One region of the Pseudomonas sp. GP01-A4 genome, then DNA from elsewhere that is predicted to be linked to it. Evidence: predicted binding sites of a transcription regulator. Region 1 holds the regulator's gene; each other region holds the start of a gene.

Region 1 (4,127 bases):
GTGCTCCTTAGAAGCCTAAACTGGACAGCAAATCGTCTACGTCGTCTTGCCCGGATACAACGTCTTCACGTTTATCGGCATGAATCTGCGGACCTTCACCCTTGGCGAGGTGTTTTTGTGGATCTTTTTCAGAAAGGATCGCTGCGCGGTCATGTTCGATGCCGGCAAACCGGTCGACCTGGCCCGCCATCAACACCAGTTTGAGCAGGTTGCTTTCCACTTCGGTGACCAGTTGGGTCACACGCTTGATCACCTGACCGGTGAGGTCCTGGTAATCCTGGGCCAGCAGAATGTCATTGAGGTTGCTGGAAACCGTGCGGTTTTCCTGCTCGCTGCGGGACAAAAAGCCCTCGACCCGACGCGCCAGCTCACGAAACTCCTCAGCGCCCACTTCCCGACGCATGAACCGGCCCCAGTCAGTGCTCAGGGCCTTGGCTTCACTGGCCATACCGTTGACCAGAGGCGTGGCGTTTTCCACCAGGTCCATGGTGCGGTTGGCCGCCGCCTCAGTCAGCCTGACCACGTAGGACAGGCGTTCGGTGGCATCCGTGATCTGCGAGATTTCCTCGGCCTGGGGCATGTGCGGGTCAATCTGAAAATTGACTATCGCACTGTGCAACTCACGGGTGAGCTTGCCCACTTCCTGGTACAGGCCGCGGTCACGGGTCTGGTTGAGCTCATGGATCAACTGCACCGCGTCGCCGAACTGGCCTCTTTCAAGGCTTTCGACGAGTTGATGAGCATGTTTTTTCAGGGTCGACTCAAAGTCGGCCTGCGATGATTCTTTATGCTCCATAGCTCCCCCGTGGCAGCATCAATGACCGATGCGTTCGAAGATCTTTTCGATCTTCTCTTTCAAGGCCAGTGCAGTGAATGGCTTGACCACGTAGCCGTTGACCCCGGCCTGGGCGGCTTCGATGATCTGTTCACGCTTGGCTTCAGCGGTCACCATCAGCACAGGCAGGCTGCGCAGTTTTTCATCGGCGCGCACGTGGCGCAGCAGATCGATACCGGTCATGCCCGGCATGTTCCAGTCCGTTACCAGAAAGTCGATGCTCCCGCTGTTGAGGATCGGAATCGCCGTAATACCGTCATCCGCCTCGACCGTGTTAGTGAACCCAAGGTCACGCAACAGGTTTTTTATGATCCGCCGCATCGTTGAGAAGTCATCAACGATGAGGATTTTCATGTTCTTGTCCAATTCGACCTCCAAGCAGTCTTAAACGCGCCCAGCACCTGGGCGCGCCATATCAATCAACAGGCGTTACACAAAAAGGACTACCGGGGGCGCACCACGGGCCAAGCCCGTCCGGGCGCAGGGCCTGGACGGTATCGTTCGCAGTGTCCCCACACTGCCTGTCAGCGCGCTCGCCACTCTCCCAAACGCCCCCGCAAGCGGGCCGCGCACTGGCTGTGTAACTGGCTGACCCGCGATTCGCTGACCCCCAGGACCTCACCGATTTCCTTGAGGTTCAGCTCTTCGTCGTAGTACAGCGCCAACACCAGTCGCTCACGCTCCGGCAAATTGGCTATCGCGTCCGCCAGCGCGCTCTGGAAGCGTTCATCTTCCAGGTCCCGTGACGGTTCGAGATGGGCACTCGCGCCGTCCTCGTGCAGCCCTTCATGTTCGCCGTCCTGTAAAAGGTCGTCGAAACTGAACAGCCGGCTGCCCAAGGTATCGTTCAAAATCCCGTAGTAATCGTCGAGACTCAATTGGAGTTCGGCCGCAACTTCATGATCTTTAGCGTCGCGACCGGTTTTTGCTTCAATTGAGCGAATTGCGTCACTCACCATCCGCGTATTGCGGTGCACTGATCGCGGCGCCCAATCACCTTTACGCACTTCATCGAGCATGGCCCCACGGATACGGATACCCGCGTATGTCTCGAAACTCGCGCCCTTGCTCGCGTCGTACTTGGTCGACACTTCAAGCAGGCCGATCATCCCGGCCTGGATCAAGTCCTCGACCTGCACGCTGGCAGGCAAGCGCGCCAGCAGGTGATAGGCAATGCGCTTGACCAGGGGCGCATAGCGCTCGATCAATTCGACTTGACTGTCACGTGCCGACTTCTTGTAAAGGTTGTAGCCGCTGGCTGTCATAGCACCGGTCCTGCGCTCGTCTGATGCACCAATCGCTCGACGAAAAACTCCAGATGCCCCCGGGGATTGGCGGGCAACGGCCAGGTATCGACCTTCTGGGCAATAGCCTTGAACGCCAATGCGCACTTCGAACGAGGGAACGCTTCATAGACCGCACGCTGCTTTTGCACGGCCTTGCGCACACACTCGTCGTAAGGAACTGCGCCAACGTATTGTAAGGCGACATCGAGGAAGCGATCCGTGACCTTGGTCAACTTGGCGAACAGATTCCGCCCTTCCTGCGGGCTTTGGGCCATGTTGGCCAGCACGCGGAAGCGGTTCATGCCGTAGTCGCGGTTGAGCAGTTTGATCAGGGCGTAGGCGTCGGTGATCGAGGTGGGTTCGTCGCACACCACCAGCAACACTTCCTGGGCTGCGCGCACGAAACTGACCACCGACTCGCCGATCCCGGCGGCGGTGTCGATCACCAGTACGTCGAGGTTGTCGCCAATGTCGCTGAACGCCTGAATCAGGCCGGCATGTTGCGCCGGACTCAGGTGCACCATGCTCTGGGTGCCGGAAGCGGCCGGCACGATGCGAATCCCGCCGGGGCCTTGCAACAGTACGTCGCGCAGCTCACAGCGGCCTTCAATCACATCGGCCAGGGTATGTTTGGGCGTCAGTCCCAGCAGAACGTCGACGTTCGCCAGCCCCAGGTCAGCATCCAGCAGCATGACGCGACGGCCAAGCTCTGCCAGGGCCAGGGACAAATTCACTGACACGTTAGTTTTCCCGACGCCACCTTTGCCGCCGGTCACCGCGATCACCTGTACGGGATGCATGCTGCCCATTTTATTTCTTTACCTTGTCTTGCTTAGACGCAGGCTACATAAGTTGGCCGCGCGAACTGCTGGCAGGCCATCGATGTAGATACTTTTCACTGTCATTTTTAAATAGAAAGCCATGATGCCTCAGCCAACTCGCTTGTTCGGGCTGTGGTAGAGGTCAGCAAACATGTCAGCCATCGCTTCCTCACTGGGTTCTTCCTGCATTTGCACGCTGACAGCCCGGCTGACCAACTGATGACGGCGCGGCAGATGCAGATCATCCGGGATCCGCGGCCCGTCGGTCAGGTAGGCGACCGGTAATTCATGACTGATTGCCAGGCTCAATACTTCGCCCAGGCTTGCCGTCTCATCCAGTTTAGTCAGGATGCAACCCGCCAGCCCGCAGCGCTTGTAGCTGTGGTAGGCGGCGGTCAATACCTGCTTCTGGCTGGTAGTGGCAAGCACCAAATAGTTTCTGGATTTGATCCCGCGCCCGGCCAGGCTTTCCAGCTGCATGCGCAGGGCCGGGTCGCTGGCTTGCAGGCCGGCGGTGTCGATCAGCACCACGCGCTTGCGCAGCAATGGGTCGAGGGCGTTGGCCAGGGACTGGCCCGGGTCGACGTGGGTCACCGGCACATTGAGGATGCGGCCCAGGGTCTTGAGTTGTTCCTGGGCGCCGATGCGGTAGCTGTCCATGCTCACCAGCGCGATGTTCTGGGCGCCGTACTTGAGCACGTAACGTGCGGCCAGCTTGGCCAGGGTGGTGGTCTTGCCCATGCCGGCCGGGCCGACCATGGCAATCACACCGCCTTCTTCCAGGGGTTCGATTTCCGGGGTGACGATCATCCGCGCCAGGTGGGCCAGGAGCATGCGCCAGGCCTGGCGAGGTTCTTCAATTTGGGTGGTCAGTTGCAGCAGGTCGCGGGACAACGGGCCGGAAAGGCCAATGCGTTGCAGGCGACGCCACAGGTTGGCCTGTTGTGGCTGGCTGCCCTGCAACTGGTTCCAGGCCAGCGAACCCAGCTGCACTTCCAGCAGTTCACGCAGGCCGTTGAGTTCGAAACGCATCGAGTCGAACACCCGCTGGTCTACCGCCGGCGCCGGGGCTGGCGCAGCAGGACGCGGTGGTTCAACAAAAGTCGGCTCTACCAGCGGCTCGGACGCGGTCAACGGCAGCCCGGCAAACAGCTGGCGATTGGTGGAGGCGTCGCTGTCGCCACG
Region 2 (4,127 bases), on a different contig from region 1:
TGGCCGGTACCTCGGTGGACACTGGGTGTTTTTCTTCCAGCCACGCCAGCAGGCCGCCGTCGAGGTAGTGGTATTTCTTGTGGCCGATGACGTCGAGCATCCAGATGAATCGCCCGGCCCAGCCACCGCCTTCGTCGTCGTACACCACGTAAGTGGCATCCGGAGTGTGGCCCAGTTCGCCGAACAGCTTTTCCAGATCAGCCTTGCCCGGCAGCAGGCCCGGCGCTGGTGGCTGGCCCAGTTGGGTGCGCTTGGGGTCGACAAAGCGTGCGCCGGGGATATGCCCTTCGGCGTAACGCGCAGCGCTGGTGAGGTCCACCAGGATCAGGTGTTCGGCATCGAGGCGACCGAGCAGGTCACTGGCCTCGATGACCAGCGGCAAGCCAGAGAAGTCAGGCATGTGAGGTCTCCTGGGCATAAAAATTGGGCGCTAAGGGAGGGCGATTGTAGCGCAAGCGTCAGGCACTGCGGTTGGTAAAGCTGTGCAGGGCCTTTTCGATGCATTGGGCGGTTTTACCGAAGGCCTGCACGGTGGTTTCCGAGAACGGCCCGCCGCCCTGGTCGGCCACCATCAGCATCACCACCCGGCCATTGCAACTCAGGGAGCGCAGCAGCAGGTGTTCGCCCTTGAACAGGCGGCGCAGTTCCGGCGGCAGCAGTGCCGAGAACTGGGCGTGGTTGTCGGGGTTGAGGCGCACCTGGGCGGACTTGGCCAGCAGGCGTTGCAGCAGGGTGCTTTGCGCCACGTCGAGGCTCATGTGGTCGGCGTCCTTCGGCAGGCCGTCGACTTGATGCACACGTAGCGTGCTCAAGGTTTTGTCCGCCATCAGCAGCATCACCCGTTGCATGCCGCAGGCCACGAGGGCTTCCTTGGCGCAGGTGGTCAGGTGCATGGCATTGGCAAAGCGGCTCGGCTCTACGAGCAATTCGGTGCAGCGCTTGCGCCAGATCGCCAGGGACTCGGCGGTGGGCGGGGGGGCCGGCAGCAAACCGTGGTGAACGCGCTGCACATCCCATGGCCAGATCAACGACAGCGCCGGGTGCCACAGGTCGCGCATCAGGGTGCTGCGGGCGCTGATCGCCGCGTGTTGGTGGGACTGTTGCTGCACTTCGGCCAACGGTTGTTGAAGGTAAAGCGCAGTGAGGTATTGCCAGCGCTGGGTGTGCGGGCAGGTCCAGGACTCCTGCGCCGCCAGCGCCAGGCCGTTGGCCAACAGCACAGTGTTGGCCGGCTGGTTCAGCCAGCGGCGCAGGTTCGGGTCGGCATCCAGCAACTGCTGTTGGCGCAACGGCTCGTCTTCACGGGCAATGCTCAGCGCCTTGACCAGCAAGCGTTGTTCCGTCAGCAGCAACGTATAACCCTGGGACACCCAGATCGGCAGGCGCCAGGTGTCGGTCAACCCCAGGCACAGGTCCAGCAGGCGTACGCCGAACAGCTCCTGTTCGACCGTGCGGGCCGATTCGCCCTTGTGAATCACCCGCAGCTCCCATTCTTCCAGCAGCTTGGGATAGGCAATCGCCATCGGCCACAGCGGCGAAAGGAATAGCAGGCTGCCCCAGTGAATGTCTTGCCACAACCGCGCCAGGCGGCTGGCGAACAGGCCGCTGGCTTGTTGCGACGCGTGCTGGCTGATCATCTGCAGCTGGCGCAGGGCCACGGGAATTTCATTTAGCGGCACGGAAGGCAGGCGCCGCAGCAACTCCTCGGTGCGCTTGAGGCCGAGGCGATTGATCGCCACTTCGAGGTTTTCTGCCGGCTCCGCGAGGCTGCCGTGGGCCTGGTTGTTGGCCTCGCGCATCACGCTCAGCACCAGCGCCGGGCTGTTCTGCATCAGCTCTGCAATATCCCGCAACGAACTGCGGTTGTCGCCGATGGCCTTGCAAACCCGGTCGTGGCTCGCCTGTGGAACAGGCAACAGCACATCGTCCAGGCGCTTTATCCAAGCGGCGAGGGTGGCGGGTTTTTGAGTTGGGACTGTCGTTTCATTTGCCATGATTGGGGCGCGATCATCACTTGCGGTCAACACGCCCGGGACGGGCCGAACTGGTTTTTCGCCATAACGGGCTATAGTCTGGCGCAGATTTGCCGATAAGTAGAACAAGAGTTTTCAACTCTTGCGAATATGACCCTGAACCCGACGGCGCAAGTACTCATCCCCTATGGCTAAAATTATCGGCATCATCGTCGTCATCGCGAGCGTGCTCGGCGGATACGTCCTTTCCCACGGCAAGATTGCGGCGCTGATCCAGCCTTTCGAAGTGCTGATTATCGGCGGTGCGGCGTTCGGCGCATTCCTGCAGGCCAACCCCGGCTACATGACGATGCACGTGATCAAGAAGTCGCTGGGCATGTTCAGCTCGCGCTTCTCCCACACCTTCTACCTGGAAGTGCTGGGGCTGATCTACGAGATCCTCAACAAGAGCCGCCGCGAAGGCATGATGGCCATCGAAGGCGACATCGAGGACGCCGCGGCGAGCCCGATTTTTGCCAAGTACCCGGCCGTGCTCAAAGACGAGCGCATGACCGCCTACATCTGTGATTACCTGCGCATCATGTCGTCCGGCAACATGGCGCCCCATGAGCTGGAAGGCCTGTTCGACATGGAACTGTTCAGCCTCAAGGAAGAGCTGGAGCACCCATCCCACGCCGTGACCGGCATCGCCGACGGCATGCCCGGTTTCGGTATTGTTGCCGCGGTGCTCGGGATCGTGGTGACCATGGCCTCCCTCGGTGAAGGCGACCAGAAAGCCATCGGCATGCACGTAGGTGCGGCACTGGTAGGTACCTTCTTCGGTATTCTCGCGGCCTACGGTTTCTTCGGCCCGCTGGCCACGTCCCTGGCCCACGATGCCAAGGAAGAAGTGAATCTTTACGAAGCCATCAAGGCCTGCCTGGTGGCTTCGGCTTCCGGCATGCCGCCATCGCTGGCAGTGGAGTTCGGGCGCAAGGTTCTGTATCCGAAGCACCGTCCAAGCTTCGCTGAGCTGGAACAAGCGGTTCGCGGTCGCTAAGCCATGGAAAACAACCAGCCGATCATCATCAAGCGCGTCAAGCGCTTCGCTGCGGGGCACCATGGCGGCGCCTGGAAAATCGCCTTCGCCGACTTTGCGACGGCGATGATGGCGTTCTTCCTGGTGCTGTGGCTGATGTCCACCGCTACGCCGGAACAGAAGATCGCCATCGCCGGGTACTTCAAGGACCCCATCGGTTTCTCCGAGAGCGGCACGCCTTTTGTGATCGACCTCGGTGGTTCGCCGCAACTGGCGCCAGAGCGCACCATCAACCCGGAAATCAAGACCGACTCGCCCCAGGAAAAGATCCCGATCGAGCGCGACACCGTCGAGAGCATGGCCGAACAGGTCGAGCAGGAACGCCTGGAATTGCTGCTGCAGGAACTGCAAACCAAGGTTGAGGAAAACCCGCAACTGCTGAAGTTCAAGGACCAGATTTCCTTCGAGATCACCCCGGATGGCTTGCGCATCCAGATCACGGACGCCGCCAACCGGCCGATGTTCGATTCCGGCAGTGCACGCTTGAAGCCGTACTTTGAAGACATCCTGCTGGCCATGGCCGACACCATCAAGGCGGTGCCGAACAAGATCAGCATCAGCGGCCACACCGACGCCAAGCCGTATGCAGGCCAGGGCGACTTCGGCAACTGGGAGCTCTCGGCCAACCGGGCCAATGCCGCGCGCCGTGCACTGGTGGCCGGCAGCTATCCGGACCCGCAAGTGGCACGGGTGGTGGGGTTTGCTTCCTCGCAGCTGTTTGATCCCAAGGATCCGTTCAATCCGATCAACCGACGCATCGATATCGTCGTGCTGACCAAAAAGGCCCAGCGTGCAATTGAAGGTGACCCGCCTGCGACGCCACCGGTACCGACCCAGGGTGAAGGCGCGCCGGGCGAAGTGCCGGCAGACCCGAACGCACTGCCGCCGGAGCAGGAGCCGCTGCCAGCCCATGAGCTGCGGCAGAAGCTGAACCTGTTTGACGATGGCGGTGTGAAGGATCCGACTCAGCCAGCCACTGGCTCGTAAGCAGGTACAAAAAGGCCGCGATGATCGCGGCCTTTTTGTATCTGCTACATCCTGTAGGAGCGAGCTTGCTCGCGATGGACGTTAACGAT
Region 3 (4,127 bases), on a different contig from region 1:
CTGAAGGCAGATTGAATTGCTTACTGTCTAAGCCGGACTCACGGAAAAAAGCCGCCAAAAATAAATCAGGCACGCCAAAAATAATCAGGCCTGACGCTCCAGGCTCACCCACCAGCGGGTGCGATAGCGCAGGCGCACAGGCAGCGTCTGCGGAAGGATCGCCAATAGTTTCTCGGTGTCCTCCAGGCGAAAAACACCAGACAAGCGCAAATCTGCGATATCGCTCGAGCAGCCCAGATAACCATGGCGATAGCGCCCTACCTCCGCCAGGAAGTCGGCAAGACGCATGTTGCGGGTGACGATCAATCCGTCGGCCCAGGCCCCTGTATCCATATCCGAAGGCGGCGCCAGAGCGGCCGCATTCTGACGCACCAGATAGCTTTCTCCTGCATGCACTTGAGTGAAAAGCCCGTCGGCGGTATGCGGTGAATGAATCGCCACGTTGCCTGACGCGACGCTCAGGCGTGTGCAATCGCTGTCCTGGCGCACCACAAATCGCCCGTCTATTCCTTCGAACAAACCATGGCGGGTGCGAACCAGCAGGGGGGCGGTCGCCGCGGCGCCGCAGGTCACCAGGATTTCCCCACGCACCAATGTGATCAAGCGTTGTTGCGGGTTGAAGTCGAGGTCCACTGCGCTATCGGTATTGAGCTGCAGGCGCGTGCCATCCGGTAGTTGCACGCTACGGCGTTCGCCAGTGGTGGTAGCCAGGTCAGAGGTCCAACGCTGCCAGCCGGTGAGGTCTCGGCTGACCCAGGCCGCCGAACCCATCAACAGCACGCCGGACAATACCTTCAATGCCTGCCGGCGCCCAAGGCGCTGGGCACTGTTCTCCAGCGCCACATGGGCCCCGGGAATCGCCGCCAACTGGCTGCTTAATTCATGCTGCAGTGCCTGCACGCGTTGCCAGGCCAACTCGTGTTCATGATGAGCCTCGCGCCAGTGCTCGCACTGCGCCTTCAGGCGGACATTGGCGCGATTGTTACGCAGACGCAGCATCCAGCTGATGGCCTGCTTGACCACCTGCGGGTCGATTCCTGCGCGCGCTGTGTTATCCATCGAGGTCATGCCTCATACCGCAGCACATAACAGTGATAAAGCGCCTCGGCGACATAGCGCTCCACCGAGCGCAGTGATACACCCATCTGCTGCGCAATCTGCTTGTAAGTCAGGCCGTCGCATTGAGCCAGTAGAAACGCCTTGCGTACCTTGGGCTTGAGTCCGTCCAGAAGCCGGGCGATGGACTCCAGCAATTCCAGAATCAACGCACGTTCTTCAGCACTCGGCGCCAAGGCTTCGGGCAAATGCGCGATGGACTCCAGGTAGGCGCGCTCGATTTCTTCGCGACGCCAATGATCGATCACCAGGCCCCGCGCGATAGTGCGCAGGAAAGCGCGAGGGGCCTTGAGTTCGAAACGTTCGGTTTTTTGCAGCAGCCGCACGAACGTGTCCTGGGCCAGGTCCGCCGCATCCGCTGCGTTACCCAGACGGCTGCGCAGCCAAGTGTTCAGCCAGCCATGATGGTTGCTGTAAAGCGTCTGTACTGCGTACTCGGATGAGGGCATTCACACGGCCTGGCAAAGCGTCACAAATGATAATTAGTCGCATTGTCGACAAGCCTGAAAAATTTTGCAACTCCTGACGTTAGAGCGCTACCACTGGTCGGTTTCTGACATTAAAAGCAGATGCTTCTCACAAATTCCTAATATTTATCCTGCCTTGGCCGAAAGCCTGACGAGCCATGCGTGCACCGAAATAGAGCAGTCGCAGAGTCTGCCTATACCGTTACATGGAATGTTGCATCCGGCACGCTCACCCCCTTTTGGCAAAAAGAAGTCAATGAAATGAATCTCAAGTTCAGTCATAAAATTCTGTTGGCCGCGTCAGGCGTAGTGGTTCTGGCCTTCGCGTTATTCACGTTCTACAACGACTACTTGCAGCGCAATACCATCCGGCAAAACCTGGAGTCGTCCATTCAGCAATCCGGTGAACTCACCGCCAGCAGCGTGCAGAATTGGCTCAGCGGGCGGGTGCTGGTACTGGAAAGCCTCGCGCAAAACGTGGCCCATCAAGGCAGCTCTGCCGATCTTCCGGGGTTGGTCGACCAGTCGGCATTTACCTCCAACTTCCAGTTCACCTACGTCGGCTCCACCAACGGCGTGTTCACCCAGCGTCCCGACGCCAAAATGCCCGATGGCTACGATCCGCGTCAGCGCCCCTGGTACAAGCAAGCTGTCGCAGCCGACAAGACCATGCTCACACCGCCCTACATGGCTGCGGTAGGCGGGCTGATCGTGACCATCGCGATGCCGGTGAAAAAGAATGGCGAACTGCTTGGCGTGGTCGGCGGTGACCTGAGCCTGCAAACCCTGGTGAAGATCATCAACTCGGTGGATTTCGGCGGCATCGGCCATGCATTCCTGGTCAGCGGTGATGGTCAGGTGATCGTCAGCCCGGACCAGGACCAGGTGATGAAGAACCTCAAGGACATCTATCCCGGCACCAACGTGCGCATCGAGAAGCTCAGCCAGGAAGTGGTCTTGAATGGCCAGGAACGGATTTTGTCCTTCACCCCGATCAGCGGGTTGCCGAATGCCGACTGGTACATCGGCCTGTCGATCGACAAAGACAAAGCCTACGCACCGCTGGGTAAGTTCCGTACCTCGGCATTGATCGCCATGTTCATTGCGGTTGCCGCCATTGCCGTGTTCCTGAGCGTCCTGATCCAGGTCTTGATGCGCCCGCTGACCACCATGGGCCGCGCCATGCAGGACATCGCTCAGGGCGAGGGTGACCTGACCCGCCGCCTGACAGTGGAAAGCAAGGACGAGTTCGGTGATTTGGGCAGTGCCTTCAACCAATTCGTCGAGCGTATTCACGCGTCGATTTCCGAAGTTTCCTCGGCGACGCGCCAGGTGCACGACCTGTCCCAGCGAGTAATGGCCTCGTCCAACGCGTCGATCATCGGTTCCGACGAACAAAGCGCGCGCACCAACAGCGTGGCCGCAGCGATCAACGAACTGGGGGCCGCCACGCAGGAAATCGCGCGCAACGCCGCTGATGCTTCGCAACACGCCAGCGGTGCCAGTGAGCAGGCCGATGATGGGCGCAAGGTGGTTGAGAAAACCATCCTGGCGATGTCGGAGCTTTCGCAAAAAATTAGCCTGTCCTGCACACAGATTGAAACCCTGAACGCCAGCACCGACAACATCGGCCACATCCTGGACGTGATCAAAGGCATCTCCCAGCAAACCAACCTGTTGGCCCTCAACGCCGCGATTGAAGCTGCACGTGCCGGTGAGGCCGGGCGTGGGTTTGCCGTGGTGGCGGATGAAGTACGCAACCTGGCGCACCGCACCCAGGAGTCGGCAGAAGAGATCCACAAAATGATCACCTCGCTGCAGATTGGCTCGCGTGAGGCCGTGACCACGATGAACGCCAGCCAGACCTCCAGCGAAGAAAGCGTCGAGGTCGCCAACCAGGCCGGTGAGCGCCTGGTCAGCGTGACGCAGCGGATCGTCGAGATCGACGGGATGAACCAGTCGGTAGCGGCCGCCACCGAGGAACAGACCGCCGTGGTGGAAACCCTCAACGTCGACATCAACCAGATCAACCTGCTGAACCAGCAGGGCGTGGCCAACCTCAACGAAACCTTGAAGGATTGCGACGCCTTGTCTCAACAGGCCAACCGGCTGAAGCAGTTGGTCGACAGTTTCAAAATCTGATCGATGAACACACAGGAGCGAGCCTGCTCGCTCCTGTCTCCTTTAGCCAAACATCGCTCGCACATTCGCCAGCGCACCGTCGGCGAATGCCTGCACAAACGGCTCAAATCCCTCCGCGCCAGGTTCAACCGGCTCGGCGATGATCGTCCAGGTCACCCGTGAGGATCCTGCTCCCAACGGTTCGACATCCATGGCGGCCCACAACCGTGCTACGCCCAAGGTGTTGTAGATCGTGGTCCAGGTCATGCGCATGGCCTGCTCGTCGCGGCTGTTGAGTTGCTCCACTACCAGATTTCCATCGTGGAAGAACTTCTTGCGCAGCGATCCCGCGCCCGCACCAGTGATTTCGATGTGGGACAAGGCGGGGATGAATCGATCAAATCCGCCAAAGTCACCGACCAC

What was found. Region 1 encodes FliA, which starts transcription of late flagellar genes. Its sites were predicted from a motif close to CTAAAGTTTNNNNNNNNNNNGCCGNTAA; they were not measured.
Region 2: a site for FliA is predicted at 2,066-2,093, ahead of motA (flagellar motor stator protein MotA). Genes of this name have one in related genera too.
Region 3: a site for FliA is predicted at 1,703-1,730, ahead of AC3WKX_RS18275 (methyl-accepting chemotaxis protein). Genes of this name have one in related genera too.

Annotation. Positions count from the first base shown of each region.
Region 1 is NZ_JBYSWF010000002.1:18,809-22,935, forward strand. Features, by position in the region: gene AC3WKX_RS01910 (protein phosphatase CheZ) at 8-796, opposite strand; gene AC3WKX_RS01915 (chemotaxis response regulator CheY) at 815-1,189, opposite strand; gene fliA (RNA polymerase sigma factor FliA) at 1,360-2,100, opposite strand; gene fleN (flagellar synthesis regulator FleN) at 2,097-2,930, opposite strand; gene flhF (flagellar biosynthesis GTPase FlhF) at 3,051-4,127, opposite strand, start outside.
Region 2 is NZ_JBYSWF010000005.1:64,139-68,265, reverse strand. Features, by position in the region: gene AC3WKX_RS05330 (rhodanese-like domain-containing protein) at 1-400, opposite strand, end outside; gene AC3WKX_RS05325 (HDOD domain-containing protein) at 459-1,994, opposite strand; gene motA (flagellar motor stator protein MotA) at 2,161-3,012, shown strand; gene motB (flagellar motor protein MotB) at 3,016-4,038, shown strand; partial or broken gene AC3WKX_RS05310 (outer membrane lipoprotein carrier protein LolA) at 4,059-4,127, shown strand, end outside.
Region 3 is NZ_JBYSWF010000031.1:3,915-8,041, forward strand. Features, by position in the region: gene AC3WKX_RS18265 (FecR domain-containing protein) at 85-1,068, opposite strand; gene AC3WKX_RS18270 (sigma-70 family RNA polymerase sigma factor) at 1,065-1,565, opposite strand; gene AC3WKX_RS18275 (methyl-accepting chemotaxis protein) at 1,845-3,725, shown strand; gene AC3WKX_RS18280 (SRPBCC family protein) at 3,768-4,127, opposite strand, start outside.